Regions from separate parts of the Paenibacillus sp. 2KB_20 genome, predicted to be linked through region 3. Evidence: predicted binding sites of a transcription regulator. Region 3 holds the regulator's gene; each other region holds the start of a gene.
What was found. Region 3 encodes Rex, which represses fermentation and respiration genes when NADH is low (regulators of the CRP and FNR family bind a similar motif). Its sites were predicted from a motif close to TTGTGAAATATTTCACAA; they were not measured.
Positions count from the first base shown of each region.

Region 1: a site for Rex is predicted at 5,692-5,709, ahead of nadA (quinolinate synthase NadA). Genes of this name have one in related genera too.
Region 2: a site for Rex is predicted at 3,831-3,848, ahead of AB4124_RS12445 (polymer-forming cytoskeletal protein). Genes of this name have one in related genera too.

Region 1 is NZ_JBFRHH010000023.1:13,559-23,568, reverse strand. Features, by position in the region: gene AB4124_RS32425 (vWA domain-containing protein) at 1-389, shown strand, start outside; gene AB4124_RS32420 (serine/threonine protein kinase) at 373-1,293, shown strand; gene tilS (tRNA lysidine(34) synthetase TilS) at 1,342-2,772, shown strand; gene hpt (hypoxanthine phosphoribosyltransferase) at 2,841-3,380, shown strand; gene ftsH (ATP-dependent zinc metalloprotease FtsH) at 3,480-5,555, shown strand; gene nadA (quinolinate synthase NadA) at 5,785-6,723, shown strand; gene nadB (L-aspartate oxidase) at 6,762-8,378, shown strand; gene nadC (carboxylating nicotinate-nucleotide diphosphorylase) at 8,368-9,243, shown strand; gene AB4124_RS32385 (type III pantothenate kinase) at 9,240-10,004, shown strand.
Region 2 is NZ_JBFRHH010000004.1:46,883-56,892, reverse strand. Features, by position in the region: gene AB4124_RS12460 (argininosuccinate synthase) at 93-1,325, shown strand; gene argH (argininosuccinate lyase) at 1,456-2,871, shown strand; gene AB4124_RS12450 (alpha/beta hydrolase) at 3,006-3,779, opposite strand; gene AB4124_RS12445 (polymer-forming cytoskeletal protein) at 4,109-4,837, shown strand; gene AB4124_RS12440 (VanW family protein) at 5,022-6,458, opposite strand; gene ftsE (cell division ATP-binding protein FtsE) at 6,665-7,351, shown strand; gene ftsX (permease-like cell division protein FtsX) at 7,341-8,249, shown strand; gene AB4124_RS12425 (murein hydrolase activator EnvC family protein) at 8,277-9,545, shown strand; gene AB4124_RS12420 (S41 family peptidase) at 9,675-10,010, shown strand, end outside.
Region 3 is NZ_JBFRHH010000003.1:35,708-45,717, forward strand. Features, by position in the region: gene AB4124_RS09390 (3-hydroxyacyl-CoA dehydrogenase family protein) at 1-449, opposite strand, end outside; gene AB4124_RS09395 (AAA family ATPase) at 585-2,087, opposite strand; gene AB4124_RS09400 (hypothetical protein) at 2,080-2,613, opposite strand; gene AB4124_RS09405 (cell wall elongation regulator TseB-like domain-containing protein) at 2,878-3,396, opposite strand; gene AB4124_RS09410 (amidohydrolase) at 3,428-4,729, opposite strand; gene AB4124_RS09415 (redox-sensing transcriptional repressor Rex) at 4,704-5,369, opposite strand; gene dinG (ATP-dependent DNA helicase DinG) at 5,442-8,318, opposite strand; gene AB4124_RS09425 (hypothetical protein) at 8,490-9,119, opposite strand; gene panD (aspartate 1-decarboxylase) at 9,241-9,624, opposite strand; gene panC (pantoate--beta-alanine ligase) at 9,617-10,010, opposite strand, start outside.

The sequences.
Region 1 (10,010 bases), on a different contig from region 3:
TGGATGAGCTGGCTGAGACATCATCACTGCAGGTCGCGCTGTTAATCGATGCAAGTGCAAGTATGAAACCCAAGCTGGCTGCCGTTGAGGAAGCGATACGTGATTTGATGCTGAGTTTGAAAGCGCGCGCAGGCTCAAGTGAATTGTCCGTATTCCATTTTCCTGGAAAACACAGCGGCGAGGATATCGTGATGGACGTGAATTGGACCTCAGATCTTGACGGCGCCCGGGGAATGTTCAGCCGCTTGCAGATGAGAGGGGCGACGCCGACTGGACCTGCCTTGTTAAAGGTGATTGAATTTTACCGATATGGTACACTAGAAGGTAATCAATCATGGCAGGGTCATTCCAGCCAAGAGGAAGGGATGCTCGGTGACTACGTTGTCTAACCCGGGTTATCCGCCAGGAACCGTAATTAAAGGCAAGTGGCGGAACAGCCGGTACATCGTGGAACGTATGCTCGGCAAAGGGGCTAACGGCAAGGTGTATCTGGTTCACCGGGCAGGAGTACGCGGGCGTTATGCTTTGAAAGTAGGGTATGACGCTCTGGATCTTCAATCCGAAATTAATGTGCTGAATGCGTTAAAAGAACAGATGCCGGACCCGTATCTCGTGGAGGCGGACGATCATCATGACGGCAGTGGCGAAGTGTCCTTCTATGTTATGCGTTACATTGAGGGGAGTCCGCTGCATCATTTTATTCGCAAACGCGGTGCCGACTGGATCGGATTGATCGGACTGAAGCTGCTCGAGAAGCTGTCCGTTCTGCATGCATCCGGTTATGCATTCGGTGATTTGAAGCCGGATAATGTGATGGTCTCGGCATACGGAAGAGTGGAACTGATAGATTACGGAGGCGTCAGCCCTTTCGGACGCAGCGTAAAGCAGTTTACGGAATGGTATGATCGGGGATACTGGAATGCCGGAAGCCGGACTGGCGACGTAACCTATGATTTGTTCTCGTTTGCCGTGATGTGCATCGGCCTGCTGGATGAGAAATCGTTACGGGAGGCGTCTTGCCAGCTTCCCCAGACCCGTAGTGTTGCAGATCTGCAGCTGGTGCTGCGAAGAAACCTTGTGTTCAAACCATACGCTGTTTGGCTGAACAAGGCTTTATCGGGGGATTTCGCGGATTCACGGGAAGCGTTGAACGAGTGGAGAAAACGAATATACGAAGATTCGGGCAGGAACGTGCGTCCTAATCCAGGACGAACTCCGCGTTGGCTGAAGAACGCGTTTGGTTTATCGTTAGTCATCATGGCCTTTGCTGTTTATTTTTTCTTCCGCTCATGAAGCTGAATTGTTACCTTGTTACTGGGAGTTCATAAAGGGGACCTGGAAGTGAAACAGGATTATTTACGGACATTCGTCCAACATGTCGAGCGTACAGCCGCAGAGTTTGATCTGTGGTCAGAAGGCGATAGCATCGTGGTCGCTGTTTCCGGCGGGCCTGATTCCGTTGCGCTCCTGCACGTGCTGCATGAAATTTCTTTGCACCGGACACCGCTCCGATTGATCTGCGCCCATGTGCATCATGGGTTTCGGAAAGAGTCGGACCAAGAGGCGGAGATGGTGCGTGAACTGGCGGAGCGGCTCGGACTTCCATTTGAAACGGCGTTCATCGATATTCCTGCTTATATGGAAGAGAGCGGTAAGGGTGGGCAGGAGGCTGCAAGAGAGAAGCGTTATGAATTTTTGCTGCAAACGGCTCATAAATACAACGCGCGCTCCGTGGCACTGGCTCATCATGCTGACGATCAAGCCGAGACGGTACTCATGAGGCTTCTGCGCGGAAGCGGCTTGTCCGGACTTGCCGGAATAAAATTTAAGCGCACGGAAAAAAAAGTGGAACTTATCCGCCCGTTCCTTCGTATGTACAAGGCGGATATCGTAGAGCTGTGCCACGAATGCGGTTTCCAGTATGCGGTGGATGATAGCAATCTACAGACGAAGTACCGCCGTAATGCGATTCGCCTGGAAGTATTGCCTTTTCTGGAACGATATAATGGGCAGTTCTCCTCCTCACTCAATCAGCTGGCCGAAATAGTCCAGCAGGAGGATGATTTTGTGGAGCTTGAAGCTGCGAAGCAATTTCGGAGTATGGTACAGGAGAACGATGGGAGGCTCGCTTTCGACGCGCCTTCCTTTTTGGGCTTACATGTCGCTTTACAACGGCGTTTGATTAAACTAATATTAAATTACCTGCCCTCAGACCAGGAAAACACCGATTTTGTCAAGATTGAAACGGTGCGCCATGGCATTCTTAACGATCAGCGAAGCAACTGGCGTCTGGATCTGGGTGACGGCATTACCTGTGTTCGTGAGTATGGAGTGATCCAGTTTTGGCCTAAGCCTCCGAATGAACAGGGACAGTACATATACATTCTTGATTCTCCTGATGTTTCGCAGCAGTATGTTAAGGAAATCGGAAAAATGCTGAAATTGTCGTCAATGACAGGAAGCGAAAGCCGGAACGGCTCCAGACCATCAGCCTTTGTGGCGGATTTTGATGCGGATGAGCTGACGTTTCCCTTAACCTTGCGTAACAGACAGCCGGGGGACAAGATGAAGATCATGGGATTAAACGGAAGCAAAAAGGTGAAAGATATTCTCATTGATGAGAAAATCCCACCGTCTGTCCGTGCCCGGATTCCTATTCTTTGTGACGGTTCCGGCAGCATCGTGTGGATTCCAGGTGCACGACGTTCCGTTCACGCCGCTTGCGGGCGGCACACATCACGAGTTCTCCGGATGGAGCTATCGGATGCTTAAGGCAAGTGTAAAACGAAGAATGGCCCGTTTCACGCTTTCATAGTATAAACGTAGGAGGTCCACTTAAGTTGCAGAATGACATTCAGGAAATACTCATCAGTGAAGAAGAGATTCACGCAAAGATTAAGGAACTTGGTTCCAAACTCAGCGCCGAATATGTGGGACGCAATCCACTCGTTATTTGCGTTCTTAAAGGTGCATTTATTTTTATGGCCGACTTGGTTAAATCCATAACAGTACCTCTTGAGTTGGATTTCATGGCTGTATCCAGTTATGGGGCATCAACCAAATCCTCCGGCGTGGTGAAGATCATTAAAGATCTGGACGCATCCGTTGAAGGCAGGGATGTGCTGATTGTGGAGGATATTATCGACAGCGGTCTTACGCTGAGCCATTTGATTGAGCTTTTGAAGAGCCGCAAGGCAAACTCGGTGCACGTTGTCACGCTGTTTGACAAGCCGGCACGCCGTACGGTGGATTTGCAGGCCGATTACACCGGATTCGTGCTGCCGGATGCTTTTGTTGTCGGATACGGGCTCGATTATGCCGAGCATTACCGGAACCTCCCCTACATCGGGATTTTGAAGCCGGAAATCTACAGCAGTTAAACCGCGGCAATGGGCTGCTATCACAGTTCAGGGCCCTTTGTTGAGATGGCCAGACAGGCTGTGGTAAAATATCTTATGTGTCTTGAGAGGAGGTAGGGGATGAGTCGGTTCATCCGGAATTCTGGTTTTTATTTGATTCTATTTTTAGTCGTGGTGGGCATAGTACAATTCGTTACTAATGGCGGCGAGCAAGCCGATGCCCCTAGTTATAATCAACTGCGGCAGGAAGTCAAAGCTAACAACATAGAGGAAATGACGGTACAATTTGACGGTTACGCTTATCTGGTGACCGGTAAGTATAGGGAGATTTCCGAAGAGAAAAAATCGGAGAATTTCTCAACCTATATTCCTGCCACGGATGCAGCGATGCAAGAGCTGACTGCAGCCAGTGACAGCAACAACGTCAAACTGTCCGTGCAGCCAATGGAAGGCCAAAGCATTTGGCTGACATTGCTTTCATCCTTTATTCCGCTCATCATTATGTTTGTTCTGTTCTTCTTCCTGTTTAATCAGGCCCAAGGCGGCGGCGGCAAAGTGATGAACTTTGGTAAGAGCAAAGCCCGCTTATATAATGAAGAGAAGAAACGGATTACATTTGAGGATGTAGCCGGAGCAGATGAAGAGAAGCAGGAACTTGTTGAAGTTGTTGACTTCTTGAAAGATCCGCGCAAGTTTAACACGGTTGGCGCTCGCATTCCGAAGGGCGTTCTGCTTGTCGGTCCTCCGGGAACAGGTAAGACGCTCCTGGCTCGTGCCGTTGCTGGTGAAGCAGGAGTGCCATTCTTTAGTATTTCCGGTTCCGACTTTGTTGAGATGTTTGTCGGTGTCGGTGCTTCTCGTGTACGTGACTTGTTCGAGAACGCGAAGAAGAATGCACCATGTATCATCTTTATTGATGAGATTGATGCTGTGGGTCGTCAGCGTGGCGCCGGACTTGGCGGCGGTCATGACGAGCGTGAGCAGACACTCAACCAGTTGCTGGTTGAAATGGACGGTTTCGGAGCGAACGAAGGCATTATCATCGTTGCTGCGACCAACCGCCCGGACATTTTGGACCCGGCGCTTCTTCGTCCGGGACGTTTTGACCGTCAGATTACCGTAGATCGCCCGGATGTGAAGGGCCGTGAAGCCGTACTGAAGGTTCATGCACGCAACAAACCATTGACGAAGGATGTTAAACTTGACATCATCGCCAAACGTACAACCGGTTTTACAGGTGCCGATCTGGAGAATCTCCTGAACGAGGCTGCCTTGCTTGCGGCTCGCCGCAACCGTAAAGATATCTCCATGCGAGAAGTGGATGAGGCGATTGACCGTGTTATCGTCGGTACGGAGAAACGCAGCCGCGTGATCAGTGATCGCGAGAAACGTATCGTAGCTTACCATGAAGCAGGTCACACCATTGTGGGTTACTTCCTCGAGCATGCGGATACGGTGCACAAGGTAACGATTATTCCTCGTGGCCGTGCCGGTGGATATGTCATCATGATGCCGAAGGAAGATCGGATGCTCGTGACGAAGCAGGAATTGCTGGATCGCGTAACCGGTTTGCTCGGCGGCCGTGTTGCTGAGGAACTGTTCATCGGTGAAATCGGAACCGGAGCATATAGTGACTTCCAACAAGCGACGGGCATTATCCGCAGCATGGTTGTAGAATATGGTATGAGTGAGAAGCTCGGACCGATGCAGTTCGGTACATCCCAAGGACAAGTGTTCCTTGGACGTGATATCGGACATGAGCAGAACTATAGTGATCGAATTGCTTATGAGATCGATCAGGAAATGCAGCGATTCATTAATGATTGCTATGAGAAATGTAAAGAGATCCTGAATAAGCATGCAAAAGAGGTTCACCTGATTGCGAACACGCTCCTCGAGATGGAAACGCTGGAGCTTGAGCAAATCAAGAATCTCATTGAGACCGGATCAGCTGAAGGCAACGGCAGTGGCGACGGTGAAGGAGAAGGTTCTACCGAGAATGGTGAACCGATCATCGACAACATTGGCGACGTGAAAGTTCGTATCCAAGGGAAAGAAGACGGCGAGCAGCCGACTTCCACGGAAGAAATTCCGAACAACCCGATGGATTCGAATGATCCAGGGCCGGAGCGAAAAGATTCCGAGCGCAAGGATCCTCCAGGCGGATCGGACAACGGTAACAGCAGCTTAACGTAATATTCGCTGATAAAACATCGAATACCGAATAAAATTGAAGAACCGGAGAACGATAATTCGTTTTCCGGTTCTTTTTGTGCTTTCTATCACATTGACAGGGGGCAGAACGAACGTGTACATTAGTTGTTAAATAAGGATGCGCATCCTTTCACAAAGGTGGAAACCATCCTGAAAGTCACATGGTCATCAGCGGCGAACCGCCGAACTACATAAAGGGAGAGGGTCGATCATGGAAGCTTTGGCACTGGAGCGTAAAGCAGAACAGAACCGTGAACTGCGTGAGCGGTTAATGCAATTGAAGAAGGAACGTAATGCAATCATTTTGGCTCATTATTATCAACGGGACGAAATACAAGAGGTCGCTGATTTCCGGGGGGATTCCTTCCTGCTCGCGCAGAAGGCAGCACAAACCGATGCTGAGGTCATCGTATTTTGCGGTGTGCATTTTATGGGCGAGAGCGCTAAAATTCTGGCACCGGGCAAGACGGTTCTTATACCGGATGAGCGGGCTGGCTGCCCTATGGCGGATATGGTGAACGTGGACGGACTTCGGAAGCTGAAAGCGCAGCATCCGAATGCGAAAGTGGTCACATACATCAATTCATCGGCTGAGATCAAAGCCGAAACGGATATCTGCTGTACGTCATCCAATGCCGTTAAAGTGATTCAGTCGGTGGATTCGGATGAAATTATATGGGTGCCTGATAAAAACCTGGGACATTATGTTCAGCAGCATACCGACAAGAAGCTTATTATCTGGGAAGGGTATTGCAACACGCATGACATGCTGACGGTTAAGGATGTTGTCGAGATGAAGGCCAAATATCCTCATGCGGAATTTGTGGTGCACCCGGAATGCCGTCCTGAGGTTGTAGCGATGGGCGATTTTGTAGGGAGTACCACCGCCATCCTGGAATATTGCAAAAATTCATCTGCCAAGGAGTTTATTGTAGGCACAGAGGATGGAACCGGATATCAGCTTCGATTGGATAGCCCGGATAAATCGTTCCACTTCGCTACGAAGTTCCTGGTGTGTCCGAATATGAAAGTGAATAACCTCAAAAAGCTGGTTAAAGCGTTGGAAACGATGAAGCCGCAAATTTATGTGCCGCCGGTCGTTGCAGAGAAAGCCAGAACTTCATTAGAGCGCATGTTACAAGTTAAGTAGCATGCGCTACTCTTTCGTGAAAAGACAGGTGAGGCATCGTGATACCGCAGTATTTAATTGATTTTGAGCTGAACGATCTTCCGGTCATTGAGACGGATGTCATCGTGATCGGTTCAGGCATTGCGGGTTTATATACGGCGATCATGGCAAGCGCGACTCAGAATGTACTATTGATTACGAAGAAATCGCTGCTTGAAAGCAACACGCGTTATGCACAGGGAGGGATTGCAGCCGTAACAGCCGAGGATGACTCTCCGGCCTACCACCGGCAGGACACCCTCCTGGCAGGGGCGGGCCTATGTTCTTCTACCGCAGTGGATGTGCTTGTCAACGAGGGCCCGGTCGGTGTTCAAGAGCTGATTCGGCTCGGTACGATGTTTGATGTGGAGAATGGCGAGCTCGCACTCACCCAAGAAGGCGCGCACAGTCATCGCCGGATCCTTCATGCCAACGGGGATGCAACCGGATATGAAATCGTGCGTGCCCTTTCCATTCAGATTGAAATGCTTCACAATGTAGAGGTGTGGGACGATCATTTTGTCATTGACCTGATTACCGAGCAGGGAGAGTGTCATGGCGTTTTAGTACAGATGCCGGACGGCAAACGGGTATTCGTACGTGGACGGGCGACGGTGATGTGTTCCGGGGGCGCCGGTCAATTGTACCGGTATACGACCAATCCGGAGGTTGCTACAGCGGATGGCGTTGCCATGGCTTATCGGGCAGGCGCAGAAATTCGGGATATGGAATTTATACAGTTCCACCCGACGGCGCTTAGTTATCCGGGGGCGCCCCGATTCCTTATATCAGAGGCGGTTCGGGGTGAAGGTGCCGTTCTTCGGAATATACGAGGGGAACGGTTCATGCCCAAATACCATGAATTGCTGGAGCTGGCGCCGCGGGATATTGTAGCACGGGCCATTGTCAGTGAGATGGAAGCAACGGGGTCTACCTTTGTATATCTGGATATTACCCATGAGTCGCCGGAGATGGTCAAACATCGATTCCCAACGATTTATGAAACCTGCATGCAATATGGACTCGATTTATCGTCAGATTGGATTCCGGTCTCCCCGGCTGCGCATTATATGATGGGGGGCATCAAAACCAATCTGCATGGCGAGAGCAGCGTGAAGCGTTTATTTGCTTGCGGGGAGGTATCGTCTACCGGTGTTCACGGGGCGAACCGTTTGGCCAGCAATTCGCTGTCGGAGGCGATTGTGTACGGCAGTCGTATTGTCGAGCGCATTAAGAGTCTGCCGGAACCCTCAGGAGATCCACTTCATGTATCATTCCATCTCGGTCGCAAGGACACCCCGTCCCAGGCAATGGTGGAAAAGCGCTTGAAGCTTCAGAAGGTGATGGTACGTTATGCAGGACTTCGCAGAAATCGGGATACTCTATTAAGAGCAGCAGAAGAGCTCGGCCGTCAGCTGCCATTGTTCCATTCGATGCTTTCCAAGCGTGAGGAATACGAGTTTGCCAACATGCTCACAGCATCCTTACTCGTGGTGCAGGGTGCGCTGGGTCGTGAAGAAAGCCGGGGAGCCCACTACCGTGAGGATTTCCCGGAGCGGAATGACAGCGTATGGCAGAAACATATTGTCCATACACGGGATCAAGAAATGACGGAGGAATTAAGCGATGATGTTTAACGGATACAACGATGGCCTTCTCCAGAGTATACGGACCTGGCTGCAGGAGGATATTGGGTCGGGGGACATTACGACTCTCACCACCATTGAGCCGGGTCATGAATCCAAGGGCGTTATCCATGCCAAGGAGGCAGGAATCGTGGCAGGCATGCCGGTAGCAGAGCTGGTATTCGAAACGGTTGATCCGTCGCTGACGTTTACGGCATTGGTTCGGGATGGGGACGAGGTTGAAAAAGGAACGGTTCTCGCTGAGGTGGAAGGAAGCACTCATCGTATTTTGACAGGCGAGCGTCTTGCTTTGAATTTGCTTCAGCGTATGTCGGGTATTGCAACAAGAACACGTTCTTTTGTAGATGTACTCGAGGGATTGCCGACAAGATTGGTGGATACCCGCAAAACGACACCAGGCCACCGAATGCTCGAGAAGTATGCTGTTCGGGTTGGCGGCGGCGCGAACCATCGTTTCGGTCTGTACGATGCCGTTATGATTAAGGATAATCACATTAAGGGTGCAGGAGGAATCGCGCAAGCGGTCAGCCGGGCAAGAGCCCATATTCCACATACCATGACGATAGAAGTTGAAACCGAGAGCTTGGCGCAGGTGGAGGAAGCACTGGCTGCAGGCGCAGATATTATTATGCTGGATAACATGAGTCATGACATGATGGCGGAGTCTGTTCGAAGAATCAAGGCCAAGGCGCCTCATGTGCGGGTCGAAGCATCGGGGAACGTGACGCTGGAGACCGTACGCGGGATTGCCGAGACCGGGGTCGACGTGATATCCGTTGGTCGGCTTACTTATTCTTTCCATAGTCTCGATATCAGTCTGGATCTGAATGCGAAGAAAGGAGGGACAGAAGGTTGATTCTAGTTGTGGATGTAGGGAATACCAATATTGTACTGGGTGTGTATCAGGGGAAGAAGCTGCTGCATGATTTTCGAATCAGTACATCGCGTCAGTCCACCGTGGATGAATACGGTGTACTGATTCACAATTTGTTTCAAATGTCCAATATATTGGTAAGCCAAATAGAAGGCGTAATTGTTTCTTCCGTAGTTCCTCCTCTTGTACGTGTGGTCGAGGAGATGTGCAATAAATATATTGGCAAGGCGCCCCTGATCGTAGGACCGGGGATCAAAACAGGACTGAATCTGCGGTATGAGAATCCGCGCGAGGTTGGTGCTGACCGGATCGTGAATGCAGTAGCAGCCGTCGAGCAGTACGGGGGGCCGCTGATTGTGGTGGATTTCGGTACGGCGACGACGTTTGATTGCATTGATGAGGCAGGCAATTATCTTGGCGGAGTGATTGTGCCTGGTATTGGCATTGCTACTGAGGCTCTGGTACAGCGTGCTTCCAAGCTTCCTCGCGTAGAGCTCGAAAAGCCGAAAAAAGTAATTGGGCGCAATACCGTACATGCCATGCAGGCCGGTATCGTTTTTGGTTATGCGGGACAGGTTGATGGCCTGGTCAAGCGTATAAAAGCCGAGATGGGTACGGACAATGTTAAGGTTATCGCTACCGGGGGAATGGCCGAGCTGATTGCCAGCGAAACGGAGTCCATTGAAGAGATTTCTCCCCTTCTGACATTAGAAGGCTTGCGTATTATTTATGAGCGTAACTAGAACCGC
Region 2 (10,010 bases), on a different contig from region 3:
AACGAACATTCTCTATGAAAATGCGTTAATGGACGTTATCTTTAGTATAATGAACGACAGGGTTGTTAGTAACAAAGAGAGGGAGTTTAACCATGGCAAAACAAAAAATCGTACTGGCGTATTCCGGTGGCCTGGATACGTCCGTTATTCTGAAGTGGCTGAAAGAAACCTACGATGCGGAGATCATTGCTTTCACGGCCGATATCGGCCAGAAGGAAGAGCTGGACGGACTTGAGGAAAAAGCGCTGGCGACAGGCGCCTCCAAAGTATACATCGACGATCTGCGCGACGAATTTGCAACAGATTTCATCTATCCGATGTTCCAGGCGGGTGCCATGTACGAAGGGCAGTACCTGCTCGGGACCAGCATCGCGCGTCCATTGATTGCTAAACGCATGGTGGATATCGCACGTGCGGAAGGCGCGACGGCGATTGCGCACGGCGCTACGGGTAAAGGGAACGATCAGGTTCGCTTTGAGCTGGGCGTTGCCGGCTTGGCACCGGACATTGAAGTAATCGCTCCTTGGCGCATCGAGGAGTTCCGTAACTCCTTCCCGGGACGTGCGGAGATGATCGCATACGCGGAAGCGCACGGCATTCCGGTAACGGCATCGGCAGCCAAATCCTACTCCATGGACCGCAACCTGCTCCATATCAGTTATGAGAGCGGTGTGCTGGAAGATCCTTGGTTCGATGCAAGCGCGGAGGATAGCAAGGATATGTACCTGCTCAGCGTATCGCCTGAGGATGCACCAGACGAGGCGGAATACCTCGAGCTTACGTTTGAACAAGGGAATGTCGTTGCGCTGAACGGCGAATCGATGAGTCCGCTGCAAGTAATGGAGAAGCTCAACGAGCTGGGTGGCAAACACGGCATCGGTCGCGTGGATATGGTAGAGAACCGCTTCGTTGGCATGAAGAGCCGCGGTGTCTACGAGACACCAGGCGGAACCATCCTGTTCACCGCTCATCGCAAAATGGAATCCATCACGATGGACCGTGAAGTGATGAATCTGCGCGACAGCCTGATTACCCGCTATAGTACCTTGGTTTATAACGGTTTCTGGTTTGCACCGGAGCGTCTGGCACTGCAAGCGCTGGTAACGGAGAGCCAGAAGAACGTATCCGGTACGGTGCGCGTGAAGCTGTACAAAGGCAACATTATCGGCGCAGGTGTGAAGAGTCCGGTCAGTCTGTACAACCCGGATATCGCAACGATGGAAGCCGATCCGACGCAAGCTTATGATCAGGGCGATGCGACCGGCTTTATCCGCTTGAATGCACTGCGTTTGAAAGTGGCAACCGGCGTGAACCAGAATCAATAAGTTTACAATAATGAACAGGCTGAAGGCCGTTTCATGCTAGGGAGCTCCGCTGATTCTCGCGCAACCGGGATGAATGGAACTTCTTAAGCGGGAAGCGGCCCTCTGCCTTAAACAGAGAGGGGCAAGTGTTGTGAGCAAGTTATGGGGCGGACGCTTTACGAAGCAGACCAACGCATTGGTAGAGGAATATACGGCATCCATCGGTTTTGACAAGCAGCTGGCCGAAGAGGATATCCAGGGAAGCCTTGCGCATGTGTCTATGCTGGGCAAATGCGGCATCGTGCCGGCCGAAGACGTGGAGACGATCAAGGCTGGCTTGAACAAGGTGCTGGAGCGCATCCGTGAGGGCAGCATCGAGTTCTCCGTATCGGATGAGGATATTCATATGAACATCGAGAAGAATCTGATTGAGGAAATCGGACCTGTCGGCGGCAAGCTCCACACAGGCCGCAGCCGTAACGATCAAGTGGCTACGGACATGCATCTGTATTTACGTAACCGCGTGGTGGCGCTGACTGGCATGCTGCATGAGCTGCAAACCGCATTGATCGGACAAGCCAAGGATAACCTGGATACGATTATTCCAGGGTATACGCATCTGCAGCGTGCACAGCCGATTCTGTTCGCACATCATCTGATGGCTTACGTGTCCATGTTTCAGCGGGATATCGACCGTCTGATCGACAGCTATAAGCGTATTAACGTGTTGCCGCTCGGGGCAGGCGCGCTTGCGGGTACAACGTTCCCGATCGACCGCCATTTCGTGGCAGAGCAGCTTGGGTTTGATGGTGTTTACGAGAACAGTCTGGATGCGGTCAGCGACCGCGACTTCATCCTGGAATTCCTCTCGGATGCTTCCATCATCATGATGCACTTGTCCCGCTTAAGCGAGGAGCTGGTGCTTTGGAGCAGCACGGAGTTCAACTTCATCGAGCTGGATGATGCGTTCTGCACGGGCAGCAGCATTATGCCGCAGAAGAAGAATCCGGATGTGCCTGAGCTTGTTCGCGGCAAAACCGGACGGGTATACGGCAATCTAATCGGTCTTCTCACCGTGCTGAAGTCCCTGCCGCTTGCTTATAACAAGGATATGCAGGAAGATAAAGAGGGCATGTTCGATACGGTGGCTACGCTGGAAGGCGCATTGCAGCTGTTCGCGCCGATGATCGCCACGATGAAGGTCAACAAAGGCCGCATGCGCGAAGCGGTGAATACCGACTTCTCGAACGCAACCGACATCGCGGACTTCCTGGTGGGCAAAGGACTTCCTTTCCGTCAGGCGCATGAAGTGATCGGCAAGACCGTATTGTACTGCATCCAGAACAGCAAGTATCTGCTGGACCTGACGCTGGACGAGTTCAAGCAGTTCTCGGAGCTGTTCGACGACTCCATTTATGGCGTCCTTCAACCGGAGACGGTGGTCAATGCGCGTAACGTTTACGGCGGCACGGCAACCGAGCAAGTGAAGGCGGCCATTGATCGCAGCGTGCAGACCCTTCAGGTCACGGAGGAATGGCTGGGTCTCCGTCAAGGGAATGTAGAGTAACGGCATAGAATACTTGGCGTGAAAAAAATAGAGGTGGATCGGCAAACATGACATTTGCCGATCCACCTTTTTTAAGATATGGGAAGATACCGTTGAACGAACCGCCGGCCCGTCCAGATGTGTCTATAGGTTCATCAGGCCTTCAACGGGAGCCACTTCAGCACATCCTGAATGTGGGTATCCCAATATCCCCAATCATGATCGCCTGGACCTTCCTGATAGGTGAGTTCGAGGGAGGTTTCTTCGCAGGCTTTGCGGAACGCTTGATTGTCTTCATAGAGGAAGTCTTCGGTTCCGCAGCATTGATACAGCAGCGGCTTAGGCCCTTCGGATCGTTCGACTTCCTGAAGCAGCCACAGCAAGTCATTGTCGGTACCGGTAATATCTTGATCTCCGTAGACTAATTGATGTTCAAACAAGGCCTCATTCCTCCGGATATGACCCGCCATATCGAGCGCGCCCGACAAACTGGCAGCCGCGGCAAAGGATTCCGGGCAGCGGAGCGCCAGCTTGAATGCCCCGTATCCGCCCATGGACAAGCCGGCAACGAAGTTATCTTCCCTCGCGTGGGATAACGGGAAGAAGGAACGGGCAATGGCCGGCAGCTCCTGACTGATGAAGGTCCAGTATTTGCCACCGTATTCCATGTCGGTATAGAAGCTGCGGTGAACTTGCGGCATCACGACGGCAATGCCCATCTCGGCCACATAGCGTTCAATGGAGGTTCTGCGCAGCCAGATGGAATCGTCGTCGGACAGGCCGTGCAGCAGGAAGAGCGTCGGATGCAGACCGCTTTTGGCATGATTGGTCATACCGATCTGCGAAGAGGTTTGCTGAGGGAGAATGACGGTCATGGACGTACTGAGACCCAGTACCTCCGAGTAAAAGCGACATTGCATAAGAGCCATGATGATGTATCCCCTTTCACTTTAATAAATGAGAGATCAATGAACGAGCCTATTTGAATCATATCACAATCAATCTCCCTTACTCCAAGCAAATCCGAACCATCATTTGCAGGAAAAGACGAGATAAAGTGCCTGAGAACGCCTCGGTCTTGGGACCGAGGTGAAGTTCAGCCATCGGGCTGTTCTATGAATAGCGGGGTTGTGGTATCTTAGAGGGAGATTATGACTCCACCTGGTGGAGGACGGACATTTATTGTAGAAATAACTGTTGTGATGAAGAAGTTAAGATATAGATAGTGATTACTTTGTAAATCTGGAGGAGGATACTCATGATACCACATGACGACAAGCTGTCCGATCTGAAGATTACGGGAACCGGAAGTTCAAGCGGCGGCCAATACGATAAGGTGCGCATTGACGGTGCCGGGCAGGTGAATGGAGATCTGGATTGCCGAGAATTAATAGGCAATGGAACGATGAGTGTTAGTGGCGCCGTCGCTGCCCGTACGATTCGCGTGAACGGTTCGGGAACCATTAAGGGGGCTGTGGAGTCTGAGGAGCTGCATGTAGCCGGCAGCCTGAGTTTGAAGGATGGATTGCGCAGTCGCTCCATCTTTATCGGGGGGCATTGCAGCATTCACGGAGATTCCGAATCGAAGAAACTTGAGGTCACCGGAAACCTGAGAAGCCGTGGTGACGTGCGGAGTGAATCCGCCACGTTGCAAGGGGGATTTAAGATCGATGGCCGCCTGCATGTTGGAACAGCGGATATCCGAGTATTGGGCCGCTGCCTTGCACAGGAAATCGTTGGAGACCGGATAACGGTCCGCAAAAAAGGGAAGCGGCTCTGGGAAATGCTGTCCTTGCCTTTACGGGGAACACGGCTGGAGGCTCGTATTATTGAAGGCGATGTCCTTGATCTCGAGTATGTTGAAGCCGATATCGTCCGCGGTAACCGGGTGATCCTAGGCAAAGGGTGCGAGATTCGGCAAGTGGAGTACAGAGATGAACTGTCACAGCATCCGGAAGCCGAGGTCAGAGCGTCTCGGCGGTTTTAAGGGAAACACGATGCCCTTCCGGATGGGACATCTGAATGCCGAGCTGATTGAAGGCGAGGATATCCGTCTGGAGAATACGAGAGCTGCTATAAAGTCGATACATTACATTGAAATAACGGCAAGGCAAACAGCCCGGATTCGCGGTTCTATCGCGAATCCGGGCTGTTCCATGTTGTCTTCAGGTTTACGGGGCACTGATACCGTCCTCAACCACTTCCTCTTTCGGGGTATCATTCGCTTCAGGCAGTTGGACATCGTTCGTCGGATTAATGGCAACGATGCTGTTCTGGGGGCGGTAGGTATCCTTGGATATTTTGACGTTCTCCACAACTTTGCCGTTTACTTTCTTGGCTCGGTAGGTTTCAACCACATAGCCTGGCTTCCCGTTCTGAACCACCTGCTTGAGTCCTGGAGGAAGCGAGTTATTGTGAATGATTTTCTCTGGTGACGGCAAGGTTTCAACGGTGGTGGACACAAGCTCATATTCCGTATTTTCCGGGAAGGTGCCGAACATCTTTAGTGTTAAATTATCGTGCGATACCTCCGATAAAATAAGCAGATGCTTACCTGTATTGTTCCGAAAGCGAAAATTGATCACCCCTTCAGCAAAGGTGGCATCCTGCCCCTTGGGCAGGTAGCTGACCGGAAGGGAATGATTGCGCCGTTCGGTGATTTCCAGCCCGACGAGCAAAGCGGCATGATAGACTGTGCTGGATACCTGGCAGATCCCGCCGCCGATCCCGGGAACCAGCTTGCCGTTCACGATAACGGGGGCTTCTTCAAAGCCGTACTCCTTCTTCGCGGCATCAATAATATGAGCATAATTGAATTCATCGCCGGGCTTCAGAATCATGCCGTCTACGGCTTTGGCAGCGGCAGTCACGTTATGAACGCGTCCAGGCCCGCTGGATCCGAGACTGGTAGAGAATTCGACGATTTTGCGCTCAATCCCCTCATCCTGCAGCGATTTTACGGTAACGGGGGGCTTTTGACGGATGACAGGCAGTTGGACCGTAATGATCTCATCCAATTTCGGCTCGGTGAAGTGAGACTCATTCGGAAGCGCAGCGACGAACCCTTCATAGAATGCCGGCCAATCGATGCGGTATGCCGTTTTCTCCGGGGTGTACCGGACAACGTCATCTTCGGATATGCTCCGTACCGCATTGACGGGTTCGCCAAAGCGTTCCTTTTGCCAGTCTTCGCTCAACCGCTCTTTTAACACATTGCGATCCCAGTCCGTGGATATATGCCACTCCAGCTGAAAGTTACGCCGGTAAAAAACCTGATCCCATAATGATCCTTCGGACAACCTGGCGATAGCTTCCCGAAAATCGGCAGCGCTGAATTGAACTCCGGCTTCCCGGAGAGTGAAGCTTTCCGTGTGCCCTTTCAGAGTGTCCGATTGCAGCTCCACCTTCAATGCTGTCATCGCCTGCAGCCGTTGATCCAGCTCTGACAGCACCTCGTCTGCGGGTGTACCGCCTACCTGCCAACCGGAGAGAACGACCCCCTTCGGGAGTTCCTTCTGGTTCACGTACATCGTCAATAGACCGAAGCCGACGGAGAGGAGAAGACCGAAACTGATGACAATGATGAGACCAAGATGAATTTTTTTCATTCGAACCACCTTCTTAACTTCGTATTGGCCGCAGTTCATGCACTTTTTCATGTATATGTCACGGTGGGCTTAAACTTTCGGGTACTCAAAAGGTAACAATTTTGTTACAATAGACGATGTCGTGAGGATTTTTCATGGATTTTAAAGGAATTCGATGGAAACTGTCGAAAAGTATAATGGCTAATTAAGGATTGGGAAGTGATGAAGTGATCGAAATGCAGGACGTATGGAAGACTTATCCGAACGGCGCTCATGCGCTTCAAGGAGTTTCCGTCAAAATCAATCGAAATGAATTTGTCTATGTTGTCGGACCGTCAGGTGCTGGCAAATCGACGTTTATGAAACTTATCTATAGAGAAGAAGTGCCTACGAAGGGGCAAATTTCTGTTAATGGATTTAATATCGGGAAGCTGAAGCAGCGCAAAATTCCCTATGTTCGCCGAAATATCGGGGTTATTTTTCAGGACTATCGTCTGCTGCCCAAGCTGACTGCTTACGAAAATGTAGCTTTTGCCATGGAGGTTATTGAAGCGCCGCAGCGTCTCATCAAGAGACGGGTCATGGAGGTGCTGGAGCTTGTGGGCCTGAGAGCCAAGGCGAACCGCGAACCTTCCCAACTCTCCGGGGGTGAGCAGCAGCGGATCGCAATCGCCAGAGCGATTGTGAATAACCCCTCCGTCATTATTGCGGACGAGCCTACAGGTAACCTGGATCCGGAAACCTCGTGGGGCATCATGCAGTTGCTGGATGAAATCAATTTCAGGGGAACCACCATCGTAATGGCTACCCACAACAGGGATATCGTGAACACCATGCGTAAACGCGTTCTTGCGATTGAGCATGGACAGATCGTCCGTGACCAGCAGAGAGGAGATTACGGGTATGAATTTTAGAACCTTCTTGCGGCACTTGCGGGAAGGGGCGAAGAGCGTTTTCCGGAATGGATGGATGTCGGTCGCATCGGTTACTTCCATCGTAGTGTCTTTGTTTATACTGGGCGTTTTCATGCTATTAGTCATGAATGTTAACGCTTTAGCCGATAAAGCAGATAGCAATGTGCAAATCAATACGTACTTAAATCTCAATGTGGATAAGAAGCTGCGCGAAACCATTAAGAGTGAAATCGAGGCAATGCCGGAGGTCGGCGGCATCAAGTTCGTGTCCAAGGAAGAGGGCATGAAGGAGCTTGAGGAAAGCCTGGGCTCCGAATGGGTGGAAGGCTTCAGCGAGGCGGACCAGAATCCGCTTCCTGATGCATTCGAGGTTTCCGTTATTGAACCGACCACGGTCGGTTTTGTTGCCGACAAGATTACCGCTCTGAACCAGAAGTATACGGAGGAGCCGATCCTGCGAGTCAAGTATGGGGAAGGCACGGTCGAAACTCTGTTCAAGATTACGAAGACGGTGCGGAATATCGGCTTTATTTTCGTAGCGGGACTCGGTTTGATGTCTATGTTCCTGATCTCGAACACCATTCGGGTTACTATTTTGGCCCGTCGCCGCGAGATCGGCATTATGAAGCTTGTCGGCGCGACCAACAACTTCATTCGCTGGCCGTTTTTCGTGGAAGGTGCCATGATCGGCCTGATGGGCTCCATTGTGACGGTCACGCTGTTGTTTGTAGGCTACAATCGTCTGTACGCTGCGTCGCAAACCGATCTGACGCTGGCAAAGAGCTTAATCCCGCTGGGAGATTTGTGGCTGCAGCTCGGCATCATTATCGTTGGGCTGGGCATGGTCATTGGCATCTGGGGCAGCACCATGTCGATACGTAAATTTTTGAAAGTATAAAACAAGGTAAAGGATGGGGAGCGAAACTTGAAGAAAATCGCCGCAGGAGTAGCAGCCTTATTACTGGCCACTGTTATGATTCAACCGACCGTCGGACAAGCCGAGAAGAAGACTTCAGCCGATGTAGATCGAGAGCTGAGAGTGCTTCAGGAGCAGGTCAAGAAAGCACGGGCACAGAAGAACAAAGCAGCGGAAAATAAACAAGAAGCTCAGCATTACAAGAAAAAAACAACGAAGAATTTGAAATATGTGATGGAGCAGATCAGCATCGTCAGCAATGAATTGACCAAAATCTCCATGAAGATCGAGGAGACAGAGGATCTGCTGAGAAAAACGACCAAAGAACTTGAAGCGGCGGAGGAGCGTATCGCCTCCCGTGAGAAGCTGTTGGAATCCCGGATTCGCCTCATCTATATGGATGGGCAAGTATCTTATCTGGATGTGCTGCTCTCCTCGACCAGCTTCAGCGATTTTATTGAGCGTGCGGATTCTTTGAAGACGATCGTTAACCAGGACCAGGATTTGCTGGTGGAGCATAAGCAGGACAAGCTGCTGGTCATCGACAAGAAGAAGGAGCTTGAAGGACAGTATGCAACCGCCAAGGACCTGTATGGTCAAATGGAGGACCGCAAGAGTATCCTGAACGAGAAGGAACAGGAGAAGCGCATACTACTGGCCCAGTATGATCAGGATATCGAGGATGCGGAAATCTTGACCGAAGAGCAGGATAAAATGTTGGTTGCCCTGGCAAGCAAACGTTCGGATCTGCAGAAGGAAAAGAATAAGCTTGCGGCTGAGGAAGCTGCCCGTAAAGCAGCGGCTGCCAAAGCGGCTGCGGCGAAAAGAGCCAAGGCGACCACCCTCGGTGGAAGTAAAGGTGGCGGCGGATACACAGGTAACGGCGGACCATTCGCGATCCCGGTTTCCGGTGCCAGACTTTCATCGGGTTATGGGCCTCGAGTTCATCCGGTAACGGGCCAGGCTGGCAAGATGCATACAGGCCAAGATTTCGCGGTACCACAGGGGACTGAGATCCGGGCAGCTGAGAGCGGCACGGTCATATTGGCCGAGTGGTGGAGCGGTTACGGAAACTGTGTTATTGTTGATCATGGGGGCGGCGTATGGACCTTGTATGGACATATCCGCAATGGCGGCATTAAAGTCAGCGAAGGCGACAAGGTGTCCAGAGGGCAGAAGATTGCCGAAGTGGGTTCCACGGGTCAGAGCACAGGACCGCATCTTCATTTTGAGGTTCGGATCAATGGATCGCCGGTCAATCCTTCGCCTTATCTGTAACAAACTTTTAGGACTTATACCATATAACCTTCAGACCGCTGTATAAATATTCCCAGCAAGCCAATCATATACTAGGTGGACGGGATTCCCCATGTGTAGCAGTTGAAACGTACAAAGGCGGTGAAGTACTTGCTGAAAAAACGAACGGCTGTCTTTCTGGTCATAGCTGCCATGCTGTGCGGCGTGCTGTTAACGATGGCTTTGACCCAGCTGCCCGCTCCTAGTCAGACCGGAGACGGTGAGGGGCTGCTGGCCAGTATAGCAAACAGGAATGGACTGGAGCAGTCTGAAGCGAAAAAACTGGGGACAGCGATTGACCTCATCGAAAGCAATTATTACAAGGATATCGATCGGTCGAAACTGATCGACGGCGCCATCAACGGGATGATGGAAGCGCTGGAAGATCCATATTCCAACTATATGGGAAAAGAAACGGCAGCCCAGTTTGAAGAGAGCATTGAGGGC
Region 3 (10,010 bases):
AGGTCTACCTTGGAAACAGGATGAATGAAGTGCATGCCAATAACACGCTCAGGATATTTGGTAGAGCTGGCGAGCTCCGTCAAACTAAGCGTGGATGTATTACTTGCTAATATCACATGGCTCGGACATACTTGATCGAGCTGTGTAAATACTTCTTTCTTCGCTTCCAAGTCCTCTATAATGGTCTCAATCACCATATCGCAGGTGCTAAGCTCGGCAAAATGAGTTACTTTTTGAATCCGGTTCAGTATAAGTTTCTTCTCTGCTTGCGTAATTCCCCACTTCTCCAGTTGTTTATCTAGACTGGTCTCAATCATTCGGTATGAATAGTCCAGTTTCTCTGGAGTTTTCTCTACGAGCAGTACGTCAAGACCTTTTGCAGCCAGCATCTCCGCAATGCCCTGCCCCATGGTCCCGCCGCCTACAACGCCGATTTTTTTGAAGTACATGGTTTCTACTCCACCCTTTCCATTATCTCTATACTTTATTGTACCCCTATTTGTCGAAAAATACAGTTTAGAGCACAAAGTATAATCATATCTTAGCACGACAAAAAAGTAAAAAAAAATGACCAGCATAACAATTTATGCTGGTAAAAGCGCGTTTTCACGAAATTGACAACGAAATTGTTCCCCAGAGAGGATTTCTTCCTTTAAAAGGATATCAAGAGAATTGTCGAATATTGGCCGTTTTTGTCCTAAGAGATTCTTAGTGCGGTTCATTAACTCTTCCAAAATCACATTATTCTCTTTCATTAACTCTTCAGTTGTTACCATATTCATGTTAACAATGCCCAGCGACGTCAAACCCGACTTCATCATCGTCTCCACGATGTTCAGCGATTGCTCAAAGTCATTGCTTGAACCTGTGCTTCGACCCCCGTAAAAGATCTCTTCGGCGGCCGCACCGCCAAGCGCGATCATAATTTGCTCTTCCAGGAAGGATTTTGTGTACAGATATTGTTCCTCCTGCGGGTTATGACGAACATAACCAAGTGCCTTACCACGCGGGCTGAGGGCAACTTGTTTCACACTGCCGGGACGCACAAGCTCTGCCATGATAGCATGTCCCAATTCATGGATGGCAACGCGCTTCTTCTCTTCCAAATTCGATTCGCGATCAGAACGCTCACCCATCATGACCTTGTCAATCGCCATGGCTAAATGACGCTGATGGATAAACTGCTCATTCTCACGCATCGTATAAATGGCCGCTTCATTCATGACGCTCTCAAGCTGTGCACCCGAGAAGCCGTAAGCTTCCTCGGCGATTTTCTCCAAGTCAACATCTTCATGCAGCGGCTTATTACCCGCATGCAGATTCAAGATATGAGTGCGTCCCTTCTTATCCGGAAGATCTACTTGAATATGACGGTCGAATCGGCCTGGACGCAGCAGTGCGCTATCCAGCATTTCTTTACGGTTTGTTGCTGCGATAACCAGAATGCGAGGAGTATCCTGTGAATAGATGCCATCCATCTCGGTTAGTAGCTGATTCAGTGTCTGGTCGTACTCGCGCTGCTGGCCGCCTTCGCGTTTACCGCCAATGACATCGATCTCATCGATGAAAATGATGGCGTTTTGTTTGTTTTCTTTTGTCGCACGATTCCGGGCATCCTTAAACAAATCCCGGATGCGCCCCGCACCAACACCGACGTACATCTCAACAAATTCACTGCCGGATGCAGCAACAAAGATCGAATCCGTATAATGGGCAGCGGCTTTCGCCATCAACGTCTTCCCTGTTCCCGGAGGCCCGGTTAGGAGAATGCCCTTCAATGGACGAATGCCGAATTTCTTAATGTCTTCATGACGAATCAGAAAATCCAATGCTTCTCGCAGTTCTTGTTTAGCATTATCCTGCCCGCCGATTTCTTCGAACGTCAGCTTGGCAGGTCCGCTCTTTTTCCGCTTGCGCTCATTCCCTGCGCCTACAGCAATACCGCCTTTCATTTTAGCGATAAACAACAAGCCGCCTACAAGTCCTGCAGCGATGAGCAAGGGCACGATGTTCACACCGACAAATACAAGGAATACCAGTAATACGGGAATAAAGCCTAACATGATTTCTTTAGCTAATTTAGGCATGATTCCACACCTCCATGCTGCCAGGCTGACGCGGCAAGATTATAAATTTACCAGACTTGCCGTCTGACAAGCTGACATAGACATTGGTGTCATCGATGGTTGCTTTTGCTTTCAAATTCGGAGACTGGGCAGCAAGCTGCTCGAGCGATGATTGAATATCAGTATACTGCTTATTATCCATTGCTTCGGCGACTGAGAGCATGGCCTTCTCCCACCATTGATCCAGTGCTTCCGAGGAATGGTCCTCCACCTGGATTTTCAATTCCCGCTTGCCAATCACAGACTTGCCTTCCTTCTTAATATGCTGAACCAAACCTTGTAAATTTGTATCTGGAGCCAAATCGAGATTCAAAGTAACGGTATTCTGTTTAATATCTATATGAGAATCCTTCACGCCGTCATATTGCGACACAACATTTGCCAGCGGATTTTGCAAAGCCATCTGCCGATACAGAAACCATCCGCCAAAGAGAACCGATGCTGAGATCACGACAGTCAGCATGATAGGTACAATGCGTAGTTTCATGAAGTTCCTCCTTCATTTCCTATATGAAATTTTGTCTATCATTTTGTGACACAATAGTACATATAACAACGATATATTTCGATGCATGTAATTTATATGCTCGTTTTGTACAAGTACGAGTATATCACATCTTATATACTTTTTCATGCATGTCTGTGAAAATATTTAGAACAGTTTTTCCATATTCTTTCTGAATGCGCTTACATGTTGGAGAAAAAGAGAGGCACCCTATGAATTTTAAAGGGCGCCTCGCTTACTGCATTTTTATTGATTTGGAAGAATAATGTCATTCCCGATGGTGTTACCATCTTGAAAACGATAAAACCGATAGCCGCGCTGACCGTTGTGTTCATACTGCAGCTGCCATGCATACTCGCCCTCATACATTCCAGGCAGCAACCGCTTAATTTCAACGCCAGGCAATTCGTTATAGATCTGATCCCGCATCTGGGCTTCTGACATTCCCGTTTTCAATAAAACGGACTGGACAGCGTCAGCACCTTCAACAGGTACGTTGTCATCCGTAAATTTCACCCATACCATACGATCTTGATTGTCTTGATCCTTCCCGCTTACCACCCAATAGTTATTATCCTCGCCCCACACCGATTTATAGGTCTTCCCGGACGTAACCAATTGGCCATGCTGCTTCGCGGCAACAATTGCCATTCTTTCTTCATTCCAAGTATCTTTCATAACATATGAATAATAGAGCTGTAAACCAAGCAGCAACAGCAGCACGATGGACACACTCAGCAAAATCCACTTCGTTTTTTTCTTCAAATCCGTCTTCCTCGCTCCCCTTGATTATTCCCTAGAGGGTTGTAAGACGCTCAAAGGCACGCTGCGCTTCCCGGCGGATACGTTCCTCATCAAGAGTAAGACTCGCGCCATTCTTCACGACCTGCTTGCCGTCAACCCATACATGCTCTACATCCTTCGCACTGGCTGAGTAGATAGCGTGTGAAATATAATCGGTCCGTGGAAGGAAGTGCGCTTGATCCGTGTTCAGTGCGATCATATCTGCTTTCATTCCTACCGCAAGTGTGCCGATATCCTCAAGGAACGCCGATCGGGCTCCATACTCTGTTCCCATCCGAAGCGCTTCGGATGCTGGAATGGCTGTTGGGTCCCCACTTACACCTTTATGGATCAGTGCAGCCAGTCGCATCTCTTCAAACATATCCAGATTATTATTGCTCGCAGGTCCATCGGTACCCAATGACACAGTGACCCCAGCTTTCAGCAGTGCAGGCACGCGTGCAATGCCGCTGGCAAGCTTCAAATTGCTTCCTGGATTATGCGACACCATAACTTGATGCTTGGCCAGGATTTCGATTTCTTCATCGGTCAGATGGACGGCATGCGCAAGCAGCGTTGGCCGGGAGAACATGCCAAGCTTCTCCAAATGGGCAACAGGGCGAAGTCCGTAGTCTTTTACATTCTGAGCTACTTCCGTTTCCGTTTCGGACATATGCGTATGCAAAGGCAGATTCAAATCATGCGATGCCTGAACGAATTTTTCGATGAAATCCGGCGGGCACGTATAAGGTGCATGCGGCGATATCATCGTCGTAATTCTCCCGTCAGCCTTGCCATGCCAGTCTTTTGCGAATGCCACCGCCTCATCCAGCTTCTGCTGCTGTACCTCAGGCGGACATAATCCGATGACGCCGCGCATTAGGACGCCGCGCATTCCTGAGTCCTGCACAACCTTGGCAACCTGATCCATATGATCATACATATCCACAAATGTCGTGGTTCCGCCTTTGATCATCTCCAGCACGGAGAGTGCGGTTCCCCAGTATACATCGTCGGCCGTGAATTTGGCTTCCATAGGCCACATTTTTTCCTGAAGCCATACCTGCAGTGCCAGATCGTCGCCATAACCGCGGAGCAGGGACATCGCCGCATGTCCGTGCGTGTTCACTAACCCCGGTAGGAAAAACAGATGAGTTCCGTCGATAACTTCTGTTCCCTCTTGGACGGTTGGCTCTTCTTCACCCAGATAGGTTATCCGGTCATTCTCCACAACCATATATCCGCGTAGCACGGTTCTTCCTTCCTCTAATACCGCAAACGTTCCGTTCTTAACCATCCACTTCGTTATCGTCATGTCCTGCATCCTCCTTGCCGTTATCCAAATAATAGGCCAAACTCTGCAAATCTGTAGTAAAATCAGCCGTATGAATCCTGATATGGGATGGGGCTTTCAGGATGGTTGGCGCAAAATTCAGGATAGCCTCGATGCCTGCGGCGATAAGCTGATTGGCTACATTCTGCGCTTCAAAATCCGGAACGGTGATTATCCCGATACGAATGCCGTACTCATGAACCGTCTTCTCCAGTTCCTCCATCGGCTGTACAACCAAATTGTTAATTTTCATACCAACTTTGGGAGAATACGAATCGAAAACCGCCACAATCTTCATATTGTCCTTCAGAAATGCATTGTAATTCGATAATGCATGTCCAAGATTACCGGCCCCAATCAATGCGACATTGATCTTCTGGTCCAGCTTTAGAATCTGGCGAATTTTCTCGATCAGATAAGATACGTCATATCCGATCCCTTTCCGTCCAAAATCACCGAAATACGCTAGGTCCTTACGAATTTGAGCAGGATTGAGGTCCAGTTTTTGTCCCAGTTCCTGGGAGGAAACCGTGGAGACCTCCCTTTTCTGAAGCTCATTCAAATAGCGCAAGTATACAGGTAATCTGCGGACCACGGCTTCCGAAATTTTTTCCGATTTCATTCATGCTCCCCCTAATAATAGGTTAATAACTACATTTTTTTGTGACAGATCATTTCGTTCATTGTTTCACTTTTATTCAGCTTGGTTCTCTATGCCTGCCTCTTCCTGCAGCCATTCCGTAATTCGGGGAACGATCCCCTCTGTCGGCATGTGCTCCATCTTCGGCCCCGGCAAAGAATATAAGAAATATTTCCCGTAATAGGATTCAATGACCCGGGTATCGTAGACAATGACAATCCCCTTATCTTGCGCGGTCCGCACCAGTCGGCCAAATCCCTGTTTGAAGCGAATGACCGCTTGCGGAACCGAAAGTTTCATGAACGGGTTCTTCTTCTGCTGCTGCAGCAATTCGCTCTTGGCTTCGACCAAGGGATGATTCGGCGGCTGGAACGGCAGCCGGACGATCGCAAGGCAAGTGAGCGCCTCCCCGGGTATGTCTACCCCTTCCCAGAAGGAGCTCGTACCCAGCAGGACCGAAGCACTGCTATCCTGGAATCTCCGGATTAACTTGGTACGGCTGGTTCCGTCCATCCCTTGTCCCAGTACCGTAATATCGCTGGATGCCAGCGCCTCCTTCAACGGCTCGTGAACCTGACGCAGCATGCGGTACGAAGTGAACAGCACAAGCATGCGGCCATGCGTAGCGATTGCCGTATCGGCCAATGATTGCACAAGTGTATTCACAAAGAGTGCATCCCCGACCGAGCCCTTCACGCTCGGAAAATCGCGCGGCACGACAAGGAGGGCCTGCTCCCTGTAATTAAACGGGGACGGCAGCAGAACCGTGTTCAGGTTGCCGCTATCTGCCGCTTCCTGAAGACCCAAGTTCTCGATCATGAACTGAAACGATTTATCCACCGACAAGGTCGCCGATGTCAGGATCACGCTTTGTTTCTTGTCAAAAAACAATTCCTTCAAGTGGGTGCTAACATCTACAGGCACTGCATAAAGCTGCAGCGATTTGCCGCGGAAATTCCCGTTAGCCTCCATCCAGTATACCGTGCCTTCATCATTCAGAGCCATGAAAGACCTCAGGTCCTCGCGGTGTGCGGCCAGGTCCTTAAACAGACCCGATAGGTCTGTTAACAAACTGTCCGCGCTGTAGTCGTCCAGATCTTCCTTCATCTCGGCGATCAGCTTGTCACCCTTGCGAACGACATCGCCCAGCGTCACATGAATTTGATGCTCGAGCTCGGCCAGCGAATCCCAATCCTTCGGCTTCTTCAGAGGCGATAAGCGAAGCGAGAATTGACCGGCATCCCCCGGAGTCGCGTCTCCGCGTTCCGGAAGCAGTCCGAACAATTGATCGCTGAGCCGGTCCCAATTCTCTTTTGCGGTGATCAGATCCGGATAAATCCGGTCTATGATGGAGGACCACTCGACAGCCTTCTCATGCGATGATGCTTGCAGCAGCTGGCGAAGAGCCGGAAGCTGACCGCTGCGGCTGTCTTTGTACATACGAGTCAACGTATGGACCACCGAAAAATATTTCATCTGCAAGCCAAGGTGCTTGCCAGCGACATCCTCCAGATGATGCGCTTCATCAATGACGAGACGTTCATAACTCGGAAGCAGCTGATGATTCGCTTTTACGTCAGTGAACAGCTTCGAATGGTTCGTAATGACAACATCCGCGATGCCCGCTTCATGTTTGGCCCTGTGATAGTAGCATTTGCGGAACCATGGGCATGCACGGCCAAGGCAGGAATCCGAATCACTGGAGATCGTCTCCCAGAAATCCCCTCCGCGACCGCCAAAGTTCAGTTCTTCATCATCCCCGTTCTCCGTCTGGGTCAGCCAGACCAGCATCTGCGCCGCGGTGATCACATCTTCCTTCGGGGAATGAAAATCTCTTCTATTTATTTTATGTTCAAATTTTCTCAAACACAAATAATGGCCTCTTCCCTTGAAAATAGCCGCTTTAAAAGGAAAAGGAACAACCTGGGTGAGCAGGGGAATATCCCGGTCACGCAGCTGTTCTTGAAGGTTGATTGTATGCGTGCTTACCATAACCTTCTGTTCCTGCTTCACGCTTTGATAAATCGACGGCAGCAAATACCCGAGGGATTTGCCTGTTCCCGTGCCGGCTTCGATCAATAAATGTTTATTATCATCGAGGGCCTGCATCACTTCCTGAAACATCATGTCCTGGGCATCCCTGCTCTCATAATGAGGCAGCGTTTCTTTTAGACGTTCACGGACATCATTCATGTATTGCTCAAAGCTTACATCCGCCAACGGATTAGGCTCCGACTCATCCCTGGCAGGCGCAATATCGTTCCAATCGTCAACGGCCAGGGCAAATTGACGATAGTACGTATGGGTGTCTCCGGCTTGTACAGCCTGGAACTCCCTGTCAGCACGGATGCCGTCAAAGAACCAGGCCAAGTCGCTGTCCTCGTCGGCAAACAGGTCGCTTAACCGCTGCACGGTAAGGAGAGGAAGCTCATCGATCTCCTCCAGGCATTTCAGCAGTGCATAGGCTGTGGCAAGCGCATCGCTGTCCGCCTGATGCGGACGGTCATGCTCCAGACCGAAATGAGAAGAGACCATCCCGAGCTGATAAGAAGGCAGCGAGGGAAAACATATTTTTAAGAAGTGCATCGTATCTAGAATTCGGCCGCTGAACGGTAAATAGCCGCAGCGATCGAGTGCATTTTGCAAAAAGTTAAAATCAAAAGCGACATTATGCCCAACCAATACGACATCGTCGAGCATGGGCACGAGTTCCATCATCATTTCTTCCAATGACGGAGCATCCGCTACATCACTGTCGGAAATGCCGGTCAAACCGGTAATAAAAGGAGGGATCGGAATCCCGGGATTGACATAGGTGCCGTATACGCGGGAGATGCTTCGATCCTCTTCGATGATGGCCAGTCCAACCTGAATGATCTCATCTGCTGACTGGTTGCCCGTGGTTTCAAAATCCAATACGGCAAATTTCATTTCGATAAAATCCCTTTCCTCCAGACTAATTAACAGCATACCAGAAGTTGCGGGTTTTGAACATTCCGGGTAAAAAATCCCCCGTTTCTCCTCCATCGCTCCATACGGCAAGAAGCGATACCAAAGTCTCAGTAATGAGCTCTGGCATCGCTTCTTGTAATGGCTTGATTTCTACAGCAAAGAGATCAATTGGCTGCCGTACTGGAGCTCACCGCGATTCTGCTTGCAGACCTCCAAATTGATAATGGGGTCAGGAAGTGTCGGGTCGCTGTGAATCGCCAGTGCAAAATGCTCCTCGGCTTTCCCTTGTTGTCCATTCAACACCTCGATGCATCCAAGCGCGTTGTAAATCATCGCTCGCATCTTCTTGTTGTCTGCCAGGGGCAGGATGGACACCAATACATCGGACGCTGGTATGGTTTGCCCCAAATAAAGATGGGACATCGCAATATACAGCTTGATCAGAAGGCTATCCGGAAATACCGTGGCGGCCACCTCAAATTGCTGTATAGCCGGCTGGAACATCAACAACTTGTAATAACCTTGGCCGCGAATGAATGCATCAAGCTGCAGTTCAGGCGCTTCGGTCGGTGGAAAAACAGGAGGTGAGGCGGCACTCTCGCGGAAGATAGCCATCTTCTCTTCAAAATGGAGCCATTCCTCGATAATGCCCTCGCTCATGCTTTTGAGCATGTTCCAGTTCTGTACCAGCGCCTGTTTTTGGGGACCTTGAGCAGAAGGGTAATGCTTCACAATTTCATCTAACATGTTGTTCATTTCAGCGAATACATGTTGAAACATAGCTGCATCCCACCCTTAGCGGAAAAATGAGATCAGTGCGTCGACCTGAACTCATTTTCTGTAGAAGTCGGTCTTTTCATCCCTTTAAGGTCCCGACACATTTTGGCTCTTAGGAGACCATTTAGAGAACCGCGGCGTGAACCTCACGATATTCCGTGTTAACCGGCTTATTCATTTCGTCAACGATCACAACCGTTGGGGTATGATTGTCGTATTCCTCTTTAGACATCATGGCATAAGAAATGATAATGACGTTGTCGCCAGGCTGTACAAGCCTTGCAGCTGCCCCGTTCAGACAAATCACACCACTGCCGCGTTCGCCTTTGATCACGTACGTTTCCAAACGGGCGCCATTGTTATTGTTCACGATTTGAACTTTTTCATTCTCCAAAAGGTCTGCAGCCTCCATTAGATCCTCATCAATGGTAATGCTGCCCACATAGTTCAGATTGGCTTCCGTCACCGTTGCGCGGTGGATTTTGGATTTCATCATTGTTCTAAACATGGGATCCCCCTACTTTTGGTTGAAGTAACGCATTGTCAATGAGACGGGTGCGGCCAAATCGTACGGCCAGCGCCATAATGACGGTTCTGCCTTCATCCGCAATGCGATATGAATCTTCCACGGGAACAAGTTCCGGGAAAGTGAGCAATTCTGCATAATCAATATCAGCGAGCGGGGACTGGGATATAGAATCCCGAAGATGAACACGGATCTCTCCTGCCGTTGTCGCTTGTCCCTGCTGGATCATCTCCTGAGCGGTCCGCAAAGAGCCCGACAGCACAAGTGCCTGTTCCCGCTCTTCCGGCTTCAAATACACGTTGCGTGAGCTTAGAGCAAGGCCGTCAGATTCGCGGATGATCGGACAAGGCACGATGGTTACGTCCATG